Regions from separate parts of the Agrobacterium sp. fls2-241-TYG-188a genome, predicted to be linked through region 2. Evidence: riboswitches for the same ligand, from Rfam matches in the RefSeq annotation. Region 2 holds a riboswitch; each other region holds the start of a gene.
The links. A riboswitch is a leader RNA that binds a small molecule or an ion and turns the genes downstream of it on or off. The one in region 2 is predicted to bind cobalamin.
Positions count from the first base shown of each region.

Region 1: it holds a riboswitch for cobalamin, as region 2 does, so the genes downstream of both, QRN85_RS09205 (CbtB domain-containing protein) here and bluB (5,6-dimethylbenzimidazole synthase) in region 2, are expected to answer to the same signal.
Region 3: it holds a riboswitch for cobalamin, as region 2 does, so the genes downstream of both, QRN85_RS19525 (DUF1636 family protein) here and bluB (5,6-dimethylbenzimidazole synthase) in region 2, are expected to answer to the same signal.
Region 4: it holds a riboswitch for cobalamin, as region 2 does, so the genes downstream of both, QRN85_RS17565 (ABC transporter substrate-binding protein) here and bluB (5,6-dimethylbenzimidazole synthase) in region 2, are expected to answer to the same signal.

Region 1 is NZ_JARVRD010000002.1:508,544-512,248, reverse strand. Features, by position in the region: gene QRN85_RS09220 (hypothetical protein) at 1-193, shown strand, start outside; gene QRN85_RS09215 (hypothetical protein) at 547-870, opposite strand; gene QRN85_RS09210 (CbtA family protein) at 872-1,618, opposite strand; gene QRN85_RS09205 (CbtB domain-containing protein) at 1,632-1,814, opposite strand; cobalamin riboswitch at 1,962-2,218, opposite strand; gene QRN85_RS09200 (cytochrome c) at 2,248-3,165, opposite strand; gene QRN85_RS09195 (c-type cytochrome) at 3,242-3,673, opposite strand.
Region 2 is NZ_JARVRD010000002.1:1,065,771-1,069,475, forward strand. Features, by position in the region: gene QRN85_RS11930 (carboxymuconolactone decarboxylase family protein) at 1-58, opposite strand, end outside; gene QRN85_RS11935 (phospholipase D family protein) at 131-1,687, opposite strand; gene QRN85_RS11940 (hypothetical protein) at 1,729-1,917, opposite strand; cobalamin riboswitch at 2,017-2,196, shown strand; gene bluB (5,6-dimethylbenzimidazole synthase) at 2,268-2,954, shown strand; gene QRN85_RS11950 (DUF2865 domain-containing protein) at 2,962-3,705, opposite strand, start outside.
Region 3 is NZ_JARVRD010000007.1:132,903-136,607, reverse strand. Features, by position in the region: gene QRN85_RS19535 (cobyric acid synthase) at 1-546, opposite strand, end outside; gene cobO (cob(I)yrinic acid a,c-diamide adenosyltransferase) at 551-1,168, opposite strand; cobalamin riboswitch at 1,275-1,483, shown strand; gene QRN85_RS19525 (DUF1636 family protein) at 1,603-2,022, shown strand; gene cobW (cobalamin biosynthesis protein CobW) at 2,019-3,053, shown strand; gene cobN (cobaltochelatase subunit CobN) at 3,057-3,705, shown strand, end outside.
Region 4 is NZ_JARVRD010000003.1:763,804-767,508, forward strand. Features, by position in the region: gene QRN85_RS17560 (FecCD family ABC transporter permease) at 1-774, opposite strand, end outside; gene QRN85_RS17565 (ABC transporter substrate-binding protein) at 777-1,808, opposite strand; cobalamin riboswitch at 1,997-2,227, opposite strand; gene QRN85_RS17570 (glucose/quinate/shikimate family membrane-bound PQQ-dependent dehydrogenase) at 2,362-3,705, opposite strand, start outside.

The DNA of each region.
Region 1 (3,705 bases), 560 kb from region 2:
CGCCCTCGGCTTCGCCGGGCTGTACATGCACCACCTGCGCCGGGCCAACAAAGCAGAGCCACCGGATTCGAAGCCCTACATGATCCTGCCACCAGACAAGCTCGTGCGGCGTGAGCCCGAGGATGCGCGAGCCACAGCCCTACGCAAACTGGACGCCTACATCGCCGCCGCAGACCGCCCTCGCAAGGAATAAGCACGGACGGCGTTTTGTTGACAGAGTAGAGCGGATTAGATCGGATCGGAGCTGATTTGATCGGACACGCACCGCAACCCCACGCACCGCCACACAACGCCGTCACCCCGGACTTGATCCGGGGTCCAGCGATCCGACGTCTGTCGGATCAAGAGACTCTCCCCAACCGAAAGACGACATCCGTTTGATAAAGCGCCTCCCCTCAGCCCAAAGACTTGGGCCTGGCTGGCTTCCGGCTCAAGGCCGGAATGACGGGGGTGGGTGAGATGTCCGGTGGGACAGAGCGGGTAAGCCCCCGCCCGCCACATCAGACTTTAGGCGTCCGGCCTACTCCAACTGCGATAAAAACAGTCCTAGCGATCCAGAACGCGGCAAAGACGTGCCGGACTGGTGGTGGCCTGCGGCGTTATGGCGCGGCGCAGGTCGCGGCTGTTGATGTGCAGGCTGCGGTCGGCGGGCAGAGCGAGGCGGGTGATTTTGGTGGTGGCGGCGCTGAGGAATGCGGCCTTGTTTGCCGTGAAATAGGCAAGGCAGGCGTCTCGTTGCGGCTCGACTGCCAGAAGCGCCCGGAAGGCCAGCCGGTGCATGACGCAGCGGCCGGCATGGTTGGGGACAGGGAAACTCAGCGCATCGAGCCTATCGCTCCATTCCGCGTCGTCATTTCCCTGCCCTGTCATTCTACCGTGCCGCCTCGAACCGCTTGAGGAACAGACCGCTGAGAGCGCCGAGAATAAGCCAGAAAACGAAGCTCGTGACGGTGGCCAGCACCACGAAGCGGCGTTCCAGCGGCAGGGGCGCCAGCGCATGTTCGCCTTCTGGCGGCAGCGGTGCGCCGATGATGTGCGGTGCCGCAATCAGCGCCACGGCGAGAATGGCGGCCCATGGTTCTGCGCGCTTGAAGGCCAGCAGCGCAAGCCCGCTTGCCGTGGCAGCAACGGTGCCCACCCACCACATCTGGCGTGCGCCGAGTTCGGCTGCCGGGCTGCCGGGCAGCTCTGGCGGCAGGCCGATCATGGGGGCCAGCATGACGGCGGCAAAGCCCGCAAGGCCCCAGAACAGGCCCTCGCGCCAGCCATTTGCCGGGCCGCGCAAGGAAATCAGAGCGGTCAGCACCAGCGCATAGCCGATGGCCGTCAGCACATTGGCAGCGATGGTATAGGCGTTGCGCTCGAACCCATCTGCCGGAGCCCAGGCTTCGGCATCGTGGTGATGGTCCGAAGGCGTGGCGGCGTCATGGTGGTGATCTGCGCGTGCTGCTGCGGCGTCATGTCCGTGGACATGCGCGGCCTCGCCACCGGCATTTTCAAAGGTTTCAGCCTGCAGAATAAGCGGTGTGGTGCCGATTGCCTGCATGGCGCTGACGGCCAGACCGGCAATCAGCCCAACCAGAACGGCGGTAAAAACGATGTTACGGAAAAAAGGCATGTCTCGTCTCCCCTCAATGGCAAGGGAAGGCGTTTGCATGGCGCGTATCATGCGCGGCATTGTGCACGGCCTCGACATGCGAAAAGCCGACGAAACCGACGATGAACAGGCCGAGTGCGGCGGCTGTCAGCGCCTGCGCGATTTTTGCTGTGGTTGACGATACGGCCGATGAAGCCGTGTTTTGCTGTATGGACATGGTGACCCTCTCATGTGCGGCCGGGCCATTGCTGATCAAAGCCCACAACCGCATTCAACATTCACCACGGGGAAAGAGACACATGGTTTTAAAGGCGGGAATACCCGACCTGCCAACCGTGCTTACCCGGACACCCCGCCGGTATTGACGACACTTCATGTGATGGCAGGTCTCCTGGCTTGCGGGTCACAACCTTGAAAACACCTTCCCGATCCTCCTGGTCCGCATCGTATTTTACGAGATCGAAAACGATTTCGCGTCGATGCGCCAGATCAGTGGCTTTTGTTTTCAGGCTCTCCGCTCACAGTTGCGGGGGCAGCCACGAATCAAGGTTTTCACACCCCTATCGTGTTCCCTTTTCACTTTCCGGGCGAACCGGAAAGACCATCACACAACCGTTATCCGGCGATCGGGCGCTCGAGTCAATGGGCAATTACCGCGCGGGCACGGCCTTGAGATAGGCCGCGATGGCATCACGGTCTTCCGCTGTCAGACGCGCCATGTTCTGCTGCACCTTGACCATGGAGCCACCGGCGCTGTCGAAGTCCGGCGTAAAGCCGGTTTCGAGATAGCTGGCAATATCGGCCCGTGTCCATGAACCGATGGTATCGGAGCCCGGGGTGATATCGGGAATACGTCCCTCGCCTTCCGGGTTTGGTCCGCCGGCAAGCCACTGGTCTTTCAGGAAACCGCCCAGCGCATCGCGCGGGGTGTGGCATTCGCCGCAATGGCCGGGACCCTCCACCAGATATTGCCCGCGAACGACCTGCGCGTCGGCATTGGCGATCTGCACCCTTGGCTGACCCTTGTCGAAATAGAGGAACTTCCAGCCACCCAGGCTCAGGCGAATGTTGAAGGGAAATGGCAGGTCATGCGCCGGTGCATCATTGGTGCTGGCGGGCAATGTTTTCAGATAGGCGAAGAGATCGTTGATATCCTGCGGCGTCATCCGCGCGTAGGACGCATAGGGGAAGGATGGGTAGAGATGCTCACCATCCTTGCCAACACCGCGCGTCATCGCATCGCCGAATTGCGCCACCGTCCAGCCGCCGATGCCATGCTGAGGGTCGGACGAAATATTGGGCATGTGGAAGGTTCCGAACGGGCTTGGCAGCGCCTGCCCGCCGGACAGTGTCTTCAAAGCGTCTCCGGTCGCATCCGGGGCGGCATGACAGCTTGCGCAACCGCCTGCCCAGAAAAGAGTTTCGCCATTGGCAAGGTTGGGCTCGCCCAGATTGGCCCAGTGGCTTGGCGGTTGACGCTGCGGCGCGGTGACCCACATGAAAACGCCGAACCCGGCAATGCCAGCAACAACGACGCCACCCGCCAGCTTCGTCCAGATGGAAGCCATTGCCTTCTCCGCTCCACTCAAAAATTCAAAATGCAAAAAGGCCCGCCGGTTGAGTGGCGGACCTGATGGGCGTGTATTACTTCTTCAGGCGGTAGGTCTGGTGGCAGCTGCTGCAATCGGCGCCCAGCGTCTTCAGGGCCGCGCCAACGCTTGCCTGGTCTGTCGGCAACTGTGCCAGAACCATATCTGCATCCGAACCCAGCTTTTCTGACTTCGACTTGAAATCCGCAAAGTTCTGCCAGATGGCAGGTGCCGCAGCGCCGCCTTCGGAGCCAGCCGGGAACTGGTCCGGGAAGGCTTTCGCATTGGCGCTGATTGTCGTTACCGCTGTCTTGACGGTTTCTGCGTCATAGGGCTTTTCACCCTTGGCGATCGCGCCCAGCGCGCCCATGGCTCCGCCGATGCCCTTCATCAGGCCTTCGCGCTTTTCCATCTCGCCGGCTGCGGAAACCGCACCGGCGCAAAGACAGCCAATCATAATGGATGCGGCAATGGTTCTAAGCTTCATTATCTCTCTCTCCTGATCCGCACGAAGGCGGC
Region 2 (3,705 bases):
TCCTGTACATTTCAGCCGTTTTGCGGCTGGTTTTTGGCTCTGGCGGCGTGATGAACATGTGACTCTCCTGCATTTCCATATTTCTAAAATGCGTGAGCGCGAAATTCGATCAGTTGTTCGCAAGCTTTTTTCAAAGCTGTGATTCAAGCGGGAGAAAGCCCATGATGCCAGCAAGCACACGACGGCTCACGCTGGCATATGGCTCGTATCGGTAATGTTGCGGCTTGCCTCTAACAAGGCCGGTCCATGTGAGGTTCTTGCGTTCGTCCAAAGCAAGCTCGAAACTCATTTCGCGGCTTGTTTCTTCCTTGAAGATTTCGTCCATTTCCCGAACCAGTTCTTCGGACGAAAAGAGAACACCCATTTCAGTGTTGAGAGACATCGAACGGGGATCGAAATTGAGAGACCCGATAAACCCGGTTTCGCCATCACGGGTAAAGGCTTTCGTATGAAGGCTTGCCTGACCCGAGCCTCGCAGGGAGAAGGACTTATGGTCATCTGCGAGCAAGCGAAGCTCATGCAGCTTGATGCCATTGACCAAGAGCGGGCGCCTGTATCGTGAATAGCCTGCATGTACTGCCGCGACATCGGTCGCGGCAAGCGAGTTGGTGAGAACGCTGACAGAAACCCCGCTTGCAGACAGGCGCGAAAGCGTTTCCACTCCCTTCTGCCCCGGTATGAAATAGGGCGATGTTATCTTAAGCTTATGCTTCGTCTCTTCCATCAGGGGCAGAAGCGTTTCCATCAGAAAGTTGCGACCGGTGCGTCGCTTTCCGGCTGCTTTCTCAGGCGGGTCGGCAACCACTTGCGCATTGTCCACCCAATGAAGATTATCGGCCGTCAGGAAGTTTCCCGAATGATGCTGCCTTTCCACCTGTGCAAGATAGGGCGAAGCGGCGTCGCCTGAGGCGAGTACATCCATGCGGCGCCGAAGTTTTGCAAGTTTGTTTGGCCTCCTTGCAAGAAGGGACCGAACAGGCACGGCAACGGCACTGTTCCAGTAGTCGTCGAAGATTTCCTCTGCCTGCGCAACGCATTCTCCGTGCGCGATAACATCGAAATCGCGGAAATTCGCGTTCTCGGCGGCGTCGAAATAGGCATCTCCAATGTTACGCCCTCCAACGATCAAAACCCGGCCATCTGCAATCCAGGCCTTGTTGTGCATACGTCGGTTGACCGAGCGGAAGCGCATGAGGAGCTCCAGCCCTCGACGAATGACGTTCTCACGTGCCTTTGTCGGGTTGAAGAGGCGCAGTTCAATGTTGGGATGGCTGTCTATGGCATGGAAGGCCCTGTCCGATATGGAGACACCCAAGTCATCCAGAAGCAGGCGAACGCGAACACCGCGGTCCGCAGCAGCGATAACCTCGCGCATCACCAGCTGTCCGGTGAGGTCGGCGTTCCACATGTAGTACATGAGATCAAGGCTACGACCTGCGGCGCGCGCGCTGCCAACGCGTACAGCAAAGGCGCCAAGATTGGATTGTATCAGGGAGATGGCGCTAGGTTCGGAATGGACCGAACTCAGGTTAATCCAGTGACGGTCGAGCGGCGTGGCATCGTGTGATTTCGGCAGGGCCGTCGAAGCAATCTTCGTGATGATTTTGTCACGGTGGCGGGATGCCATCGCAAGGCCAGCGAAAATCGCCAGGACGATCAACACTGCAAACAATGTTACGGCACTCACAGCGATCGTATTATCCGCCCTATCTTAAAGATTTAAAGGTCTCAGTGGATCTCAATGTTCCGCTTGTCAGCTTCCTGCTTGATAATGTCCTCAACCAGCTGGCGTTTCAATGAAGGGTCGCCCAGCAAATAGTCGTCTGCAAGCTCGAAGATCGACTTTGGGCGTTCCATGCGGCTCAACGTGTCGAGGTCCGAACCAATCTGCTGCCTAAGTTCGTTATAATCGTCCATTGTCTTACTCCATTTGCCTATAGAATGCACAGGTGGGCAGCACGGTTCCGCCACGTACGAAATCGGCCACCAGCGGCTTGCATCTCGATCTCATGGCTTGCATAAGCGCTCGCATCAGGTGCCCGCCCGAGGCGAGAGAATCGGGAACACGGTGAAAATCCGTGACGTGCCCAACGCTGTAAGGCCGAGGCATATTTCCACATGCCACTGAAGTTTCGGGAAGGCGGAAATGTGTTGATGAAGCCAAGTCAGAAGACCGGCCTGATACCATGGACCGAAGCGCAAGGACAGCGCCACGTTGTTACTTGGCAAGCGTTAAGCGCTATGCCATGCATTGTTGGGGAATGACGATGCCGACGGACGAACAGAAGCAGGCACTCAGGCCTGTCTGTAAATTTTCGCAGGACGAGGTCGACGCCGTCTATCGCGCCATACATGAGCGCCGGGACGTCCGCGATCAGTTCCTGCCAGACCCGTTGCCGGCTGATCTTATTGAGAGACTGCTTGGCGCCGCGCACGCTGCCCCCTCGGTCGGGTTCATGCAGCCGTGGAACTTCACACTGGTAACCGACGCGGCGACGAAAGAGCGTACCTGGGAGGCGTTTTCTCGCGCCAATGCAGAAGCGGCCGATATGTTCAAGGGTGAGAAGCAGGCGCTTTACCGAAGTCTGAAGCTCGAAGGCATTCGCAAGGCACCGCTCTCGATCTGCGTGACCTGTGATCCGACACGGGGCGGCGACGTCGTTCTTGGGCGCACACACAATCCCCGCATGGATGTCTATTCCACAGTCTGTGCCGTACAAAACCTGTGGCTGGCAGCAAGGGCGGAAGGTATCGGGGTTGGCTGGGTCAGCATCTTCCACGATGCGGACATCCGGGACATCCTCGGCATTCCCGACCATATTGAAATCGTCGCGTGGCTCTGTCTGGGCCGGGTCGACATGCTCTATCAGGAGCCGGAACTTGCGGTCAAAGGCTGGCGTCAGCGGCTGCCTATTGAAGAGCTGGTGTTCCGCGACAGGTGGGGAAGGTCTTAGCTGGCCATCACTGCTGTTGTGGCTGCGCACCCTTCAAAGCTGGATTTTTCAGATCGATTCGGCTTTGCTCCTCCGGCAGAAACTGTGGTCCAACCATGCGGACCTTGTTCTTCGCCGGATCATAATCTCGCTCGGGAATGGGCGAAGCCGTCTGTTTTTGCGGCTCTTGCGCAGGTTTTGCCGACTCTTCGTTGCCCTTCGGCTTGATCGTTGTGATGCTGGACTGATTTTGCAGCGCTGTGGACTGGGGCGCCTGATCCTGCTTCTTCTCATCATTCTGATAGGCCGCCATGTTGCAGCTGCAGGACGGTGACCTTTCGGAAGTGGGCTTGTCTCGATAGGCGAAAGCTGTCGGCATCGAAGAGTAGGGTTGGCCAGTCTTGGCAGAGACCATGTCGGAACTTTCCTGGCCCTCAAGCGCGTGATAAAAAAGTTCCGTCTGGGTGCCTGGACACATTCGCTCGCATTGCGCTGCCTGCGAGCGGAAATCCAGCGGCGTTGCGTTGGATGCGATGGGGAAAAATGCGCCGTCGCAGGTTCTCACGCATAACGTTCTAAGCCTACCTTGCATGGGCATATCGGGGTTCGGCCCATAATCGGAATAGCCGGGTTGCTCAAACGGATCACCCGGGCCGCGCATGTCAGGGTCCTGTGGCGGGTCGATGGTGGTGATCGATGGTGCCTGCTCGTCAAGACAGCCTTGCGCATCCAGAGCCGCCATAATTTGCTGTCGGTTGTTGCTGCCGCTGTT
Region 3 (3,705 bases), on a different contig from region 2:
AACCGTGCGTGTGCCGACAAGACTTGCGATGACCCCTCCGCGATCAATATCGCCGATGAGAATGACCGGTGCGTTCGCAGCCCGGGCAAAGCCCATATTGGCGATATCATTGGCCCGTAGATTGATCTCCGAGGCGCTGCCCGCTCCTTCGACCAGAACGAGGCCTGCCTTGCTTTTGAGGTGATTAAAACTATCCAGCACATGCCCCATGAGAGACGCCTTCATGTGCTGGTAGTCGGCTGCCTTTGCGCTACCGATAACCTTGCCCTGCACCACGATCTGCGCACCGGTTTCGCTTTGCGGTTTCAACAGAACCGGGTTCATATGAACCGACAGCGCCACACCGGCGGCCCGCGCCTGCAAGGCCTGTGCCCGTCCGATCTCGCCACCATCCTCGGTCACTGCGGCATTGTTCGACATGTTCTGAGGCTTGAACGGCATGACGGAAAGACCCCGGCGCGTGTAGGCGCGCGCCAATCCTGCGACCATCAACGACTTTCCGACATCCGAGCCGGTCCCCTGAAACATCAAGACACGCGCTGTCATGGGTTTAGAACTCGATGCCGGACTGAGCTTTGACACCCGCCCTGAAGTGATGCTTCACCAACGTCATCTCTGTGACCATGTCGGCAGCGTCGAGAAGCGGCTGTTTGGCGTTTCGCCCGGTCACCACAACATGCAAGCCTGGCCGGCGAGCCTGCAGCGTTTCCACGACTTCCTCGAGGGAGAGATAGTCGTAGCGCAGTGCGATATTAAGCTCATCGAGAACCACAAGACCGATCGTCTCATCGGCCATGAAAAGCTTTGCCTCCTCCCACGCCTTTGAAGCGGCAGCGACATCACGCTTGAGATCCTGCGTGTCCCAGGTGAAGCCTTCGCCCATCGTGCGCCATGCAACACGGTCGCCGAACAAGGCCAGCGCCTGCTGCTCTCCCGTTGACCAGGCGCCCTTGATGAACTGGACGACACCGACGCGACGGCCCGTCCCCAGCATACGCAAGGCCAGTCCGAAGGCTGCCGTGGACTTGCCCTTCCCCGGCCCCGTATGGACCATCAGCAAACCTTTTTCGATGGTCTTTTCCGAAACCTCCGCATCCTGCACGGCCTTTCGATTGACCATCTTGGCGCGGTGCCTTTCGGCTTCGCTGTCGCTGATATCACGGGTCATGCAGGTCGATCCTTATGGGCATTTTCGGTTTTCGAAGCGGCGACTATACCCAAAACGTCCCGCCGGGCAATGACGCGCGCCATTGACACAAAAGCATGGCAGGGCATAAGGGTTAAGCACTGACGGTCTTTTTCCGGCAACGGGAAAAGCTAAGAGGGAACACGGTGTAACCCGCTCTGCGGATAAATCCGTGGCTGCCCCCGCAACTGTAAGCGGTGAGCCCACGCTGGAAGCCACTGGACGAAATGTCCGGGAAGGCAGCGAAAGGGCGCTGAAGCCGCAAGCCAGGAGACCTGCCGTTTCAGGAAAAACGTCTGCCGGGCGGGGTGCTCCGGTCAGTCGGTTGTTCGGGCCTGGCCGCGCGTCTTCGCGTGCCATTTTCGATTTCCGCACCCCGAGACCATTGTGAAGGCGCGGAAAGCAGACCCTTGGATATGACAGCAACAGTACCCAGCCTGACGGACGTGACGGATAAGAGCAAGGCTCAAGGCGTTGTCGTGTTTGTCTGCCGCAGTTGCCGCGCGGAGGCCGATCCGACCGCAGAACCACGCGCCGGGGCAACGCTTGCACAAAGCGTCTCGGCTCTCGGTCAGGATGAGGGCATAACCGTGCGCAGCGTCAATTGCCTTGCAAACTGCAAACGCGGCCTGAGCGCTGCGATCCGCACCCAGGACGGCTGGTCCTACATTTTCGGTGGCCTCGCACAGGACGATGCCGCAGATCTTTTGGTCGGCGCCCGCCTGCTGGAAAACGCGCCGGACGGGCTCATGCCATGGCGTGGACGGCCCGATAGTTTGAAGCGCGGCATGGTTGCCCGCATTCCCCCTTTACATCACACCGAGGAGACACCATGACCACGCTCGATCGCGTTCCCTGCACCATCGTTACCGGCTTTCTGGGCGCGGGCAAGACCACATTGCTGAGGGGTCTTCTCGAAAAGCTCGAAGGCAAGCGATTGGCCATCATCGTCAACGAGTTCGGTGATGTCGGCATCGACGGAGAGATTCTCAAGGGTTGCGGCATCGAAAGCTGCCCGGAAGAAAACATTGTGGAGCTGGCCAATGGCTGCATCTGCTGCACGGTTGCGGACGACTTTCAGCCAGCCCTGGAACAGATTCTCAGCCGTGAGCCTCGCGTCGAGCATATTCTGATCGAGACATCCGGTCTTGCTCTGCCCAAGCCGCTCGTACAGGCATTTCAGTGGCCCGCGATCAAAAGTCGCGTGACCGTCGATGCTGTTGTAGCCGTGGCCGATGGTGCAGCTCTTGCCGAGGGCATGGTGTCGCACGATCTCGAAGCCCTTGCTGCCCAGCGCCAGAATGATGAGGCCCTGGACCATGACGATCCGGTCGAGGAAGTATTTGAGGACCAGATCGCCTGTGCCGACCTCATCGTTCTCACCAAGGGCGACCTGCTGGATGCCGAAGGTCTGGAGCGCGCCAAGGCCCATATCAACGCCCATCTGCCAAAAGCTGCCAAGATTGTTGTCGCATCCAATGGCGCCATCGATCCAGCCGTGCTGATCGGCCTCGGACTTGCCGTCGAAGACGACATCGAGAACCGCCACACCCATCACGACGACGAAGAGGACCACGATCACGACGAGTTCGACAGCTTTGTCGTGGAGCTTGACGCCGTGAGCGACCCGGACGCGCTTGCAGAGCGTATCTCGCAAACGGCAGCCTCCGAAAACGTTCTGCGCATCAAGGGCTTTGTCGACGTTTCGGCAAAACCGATGCGGCTTCAGGTTCAAGCGGTCGGCTCGAGGGTCAATCACTATTTCGACCGCCCCTGGGGCGCTGGAGAGGTTCGTCGCAGCCGTCTCGTCGTCATCGGCGAAAAGGGTCTGGACCGTGCAAAGATCGAGCGGATGCTGGCGGCCTGATCCATGCACATTCTCGCCACCACATCCTCGTCCCTGGACGATCTGGCAGAGCCGGTTGATCTCAACCTCGGCCGGGCAGATGTGGTGGTGCTGTCATTTTCAGCCAGCGACCTCGGTGGGCTTGAACGCGCATGGCAGCGGACAACGGACGGATCGGTTTCGCTTGTGTCAGCGAATCTGACCGATCTTCGTCACCCTATGTCAGTCGATCTCTGGATCGAAAAGACGGCGGAACATGCCAAACTGATCCTTATCCGGATCCTCGGCGGCGCTGACCGCTGGCGATACGGGGTCGAAGAGGTTTCGCGCATGGCAAAGCGGCGAGGCATCAAGCTCGTTCTTTTGCCGGGCGAATGCTCCGAACGCGATGAAAAGCTGGAAGCGGCGTCCACGGTCGATTTGCCGACGCTGTCTTCCATTCTTTCCTTCTTCCGCGAGGGAGGCCCCGAAAACATGGACAGGGCCGCCCGGGGTCTTGCGGCCTATTCAAAAGGCGAATGGCCTGACCTTGCGGCTGAGCCACTGCCAAAAACCGGGTTCTACAGGCCCGGCCAAGGCGTCGTCGAGCTTGAACAAGCACGGACAGGCTTTGCTGCGGACGCGCCGCTTATACCTGTCCTTTTCTATCGCTCGATGCTGATGGCAGGTGACG
Region 4 (3,705 bases), on a different contig from region 2:
GACCATGATCGCCGTCATCAGCGCCGATATGCCCGCCAGAACAATATAGACGCGACGAACGGGAATGCCGAGGGAGGCTGCCGATTGCGAGCCGAAGGTGAAGGCATCCAGCGCACGTGAATGCCAGAGGCAAATGGCAAGGCCGAGCACGGTCGCCGGCAGCGCCAGCCAGACATCCGGCCAGCGAACGCCTGAGAGATTGCCGAGCAGCCAGAACATGATGCCGCGCGCCTGCTCGGCATTGGCGGCCTTGGTCACGATGAAGGATGTGAGCGCGTTGAAAAGCTGCGACCCCGCCACACCGGCCAGAATGATCGCGCTGTTGCCGCGCCCGGCACGCAGCGCCAGAAGGCTGACGAGGGTAAAGGCCAGCAGGGCGCCCAGAAACGCGCCGAGCGGCATGGTTAGAAGACCGGCACCGAAACCCATGATGGCAACGCCGACCGCGCCCATTGATGCACCCGCCGATATGCCGAGAATATAGGGATCGGCCAGCGGATTGCGCAAAAGCGCCTGCAGGACGACACCTGATACCGCCAGTGCCGCACCACAACAGGCCGCGACCACCGCCCGACTGAGGCGATAGTTCCAGATGATGCCCTCATCGATGGCATCAAGCGGATAATCCGCATGAAAGACGCGATTGGCGACCGTTCTGGCGACGACATCCATGGAAATGGATGTCTCGCCAATGGCTGCGCCAAGCCAGAGCGCAAGGCCCAGGAACCCGGCCGCCAGCAGGACGGCACGGGTGATGGTGAAGCAAGCGCGCATGATTACTTGGCAAGGCCAAGTTGAACGACCGCATTGGCCAGAACTTCTATGCCGTCGATGGTGCGGATTGTCGGGTTCATCGCCTGCGCGTCCATGACAACGACATGGCCTTGGCTGACCGCAGGCATAAGGCTCGTAACCGGATCTTGCTTCAGGAACTTCTCCTTGACGACAACATCGTCGGCCGGAAAGCGTCTGCGGTCCATCTTGCCGACAACCACCAGCGACGGCTGAGACTTGGCGATGGTTTCCCAGCCCACGGTTGGCCACTCTTCTTCGCTGTCGATGACGTTTTTGATGCCGAGCGCCGACATGATGTAGCCCGGTGCGCCATTTTTGCCTGCGACATAGGGATCGATATCCAGCTCTGCGCTGGAGAACCAGAAGACGGCAGAGAGCTTGCCATCAATGGAGGCAATCTTTTTGCGTGCGGTTTCCTCGCGGGCCTTCAGATCGGCCACCAGCTTTTCGCCCCGGTCCTGAACATCGAAAATCTGTGCGAGATCGGTGATTTCCTGATAGATCAGATCCATGGTGAAGACGGAATGACGCACGCCGTCACCGCCGCCGGTATTGTCCTTGCCCACGCAATCGGCTGGCGATGTATAGACGGGGATCTTGAGTTCCTCGAACTGCTCGGGCTTTGCCACCACGCCTTCCGGGCCGACATGCCACTGGAACTGCGCTGTCACCAGATCCGGCTTCTTGGCCAGAACGCTTTCGAAACTCGGATCATTGTCCGCCAGACGGTCGATCTTCGCATTGGCCTCTTCATAGCCCTTGATGACAGGCCCGATCCAGACTGCTGTTCCGACGACCTTGTCGGCAAGGCCGAGCATATAGAGAATTTCCGTGGTGCTCTGGCCGACGGAAACCGTGCGCTCCGGTGCATGGGTAAAGGTAACGTCCCTGCCGCAATTCTTCAGCGTCAAGGGATAGGTGGTCGCAGCAGCGAGGGCGCCGCTTGCAGAGATGCCAAAAGCGGCGGCAGCAAAAATTGCAGAGCTTACGGCTCTTTTAAAATTGAATGTCATTTTCGATAGTCCCCGATCGTCAGCGTCTGCGCATCCAGGCAGACATGATTCAACACGTTTGAACGTCAATCCGTACCGACGCACGTCAGGACGATCCGAAACCGGGACATGGCAAAAGGAATAGAGCGCCGGCAGGCGCAAGATGCAATCACGATGATCTCCTGTTCCGGGCATCCCCGCCCGTGAATTGGATTGAACACATGACGGCAGGTCTCCTGGCTCACGGATTGACGTCTTGACCCGACCTTCCCGCGATGTTGCTTCGCAGTGGCATGGCGCCAGAAAAACCAGCGCCAAAAGGGTTAGACAATCCGCTCACAGTTGCGGGGGCAGCTACGGCATCAGGCCCGAAAGCCCTCACCGTATTCCCTATTATTCCTTGCGATTGCTCGCTCGAAACCGTCGCGACCAGATAGCCGTATTCCAAACCCGCCGTCAAGCGGAGCTTTTTGTTATGTTATTACATTTCAATTGAGAAGCCTAATTCTTCTTCGACAATGAAAAAAGCCGGGAATCTCTTCCCGGCTTTCGATCATGGAGGGTTTTTGCCGTTTCAGGGCAACGTGTAAGCGATGACATAGTCACCCGGCTTGGTTCCGACAGATCCATGCCCACCGGCAACCATGACGACATATTGCTTGCCGTCATCCGTAGCATAGGTCATGGGCGTTGCCTGTCCGCCTGCAGGAAGCCGCCCCTCCCAGAGCTGCTTGCCGGATGTCAGATCATAGGCGCGCAGATAGTTGTCGACGGCGGCACCGAGGAAAGCCACGCCACCCTTGGTAATCATCGGTCCACCGATGCCGGGCACGCCGACCTTGAAGGGCAGCGGAAGGGGCGTCATGTCATAGACGGTGCCGTTCTTGTGCTTGTAGGCAACGTTGCCCGTGCGGAGATCCGCGCCTGCCACATAGCCCCATGGTGGAGCCTGGCAAGGTATTCCAAGCGGTCCGAGGAACGGGCCCATCAGCACGCCGTAGGGGGCGCCATCATTGCGGTTCAGGCCCTGTTCGCTCCCCTTTTCATCCTGGCCGCGCGGGGGAATCTCGCTGCGAGGCACGAGCTGCGATGTGAAGGCAAGGTAGGTCGGCATTCCGAACATGACCTGACGTTCCGGATCGACCGCCACGCTGCCCCAGTTGAACGTCCCGAAATTACCCGGGTAAACCAGCGTTCCATTCAGCGACGGAGGCGTATAGCGGCCCTCATAGTTTAGCTGGTGGAACTTGATGCGGCAGGCCAGCTGGTCGAACATGGAGACGCCCCACATGTTGCTTTCCTGCAGCGGATCCGGCTTGAACGACAGAGCCGATGTCGGCTGGGTCGGCGCGCTGAAATCCTCGGGGATGGCACCGCCAGGCGCTTTTTCCTCGGTCACGGCGAGAATCGGCTCGCCAGTGCGCCGGTCCAGCACGTAGATGTCGCCCTGCTTGGTGGGTCCCACCAGCGCAGGAACCGTCTGGCCGTCCTTCTTCGTGATATCAAGCAACACTGGCTGTGCCGGGACGTCCATGTCCCAGAGATCGTGGTGCACCGTCTGGCGCACCCAGCGATCCTGCCCGGTGTTTACATCGAGCGCGACGATGGACGACGAATATTTCTCGACATTGGCGCTGCGGCCCATACCAAGCTGGTCGGGAACCTGATTGCCAAGCGGGATGTAGACGAGCCCCAGCGCTTCATCGACGCTGAAGACTGACCAGCTGTTGGGCGAGTTCGTCGTATAGGTCTGGCCCGGCTGAAGCGGTTGGGTCTGGGTAGGGTTGCCCGAATCCCAGTTCCAGATCAATGCGCCGCTATTGACGTCAAACGCCCTGATGACACCGGATTGCTCCTTTGTCGAATAGTTGTCGTTGACGGCACCACCAATGATGATCTTGTTGCCCGCAATGGCGGG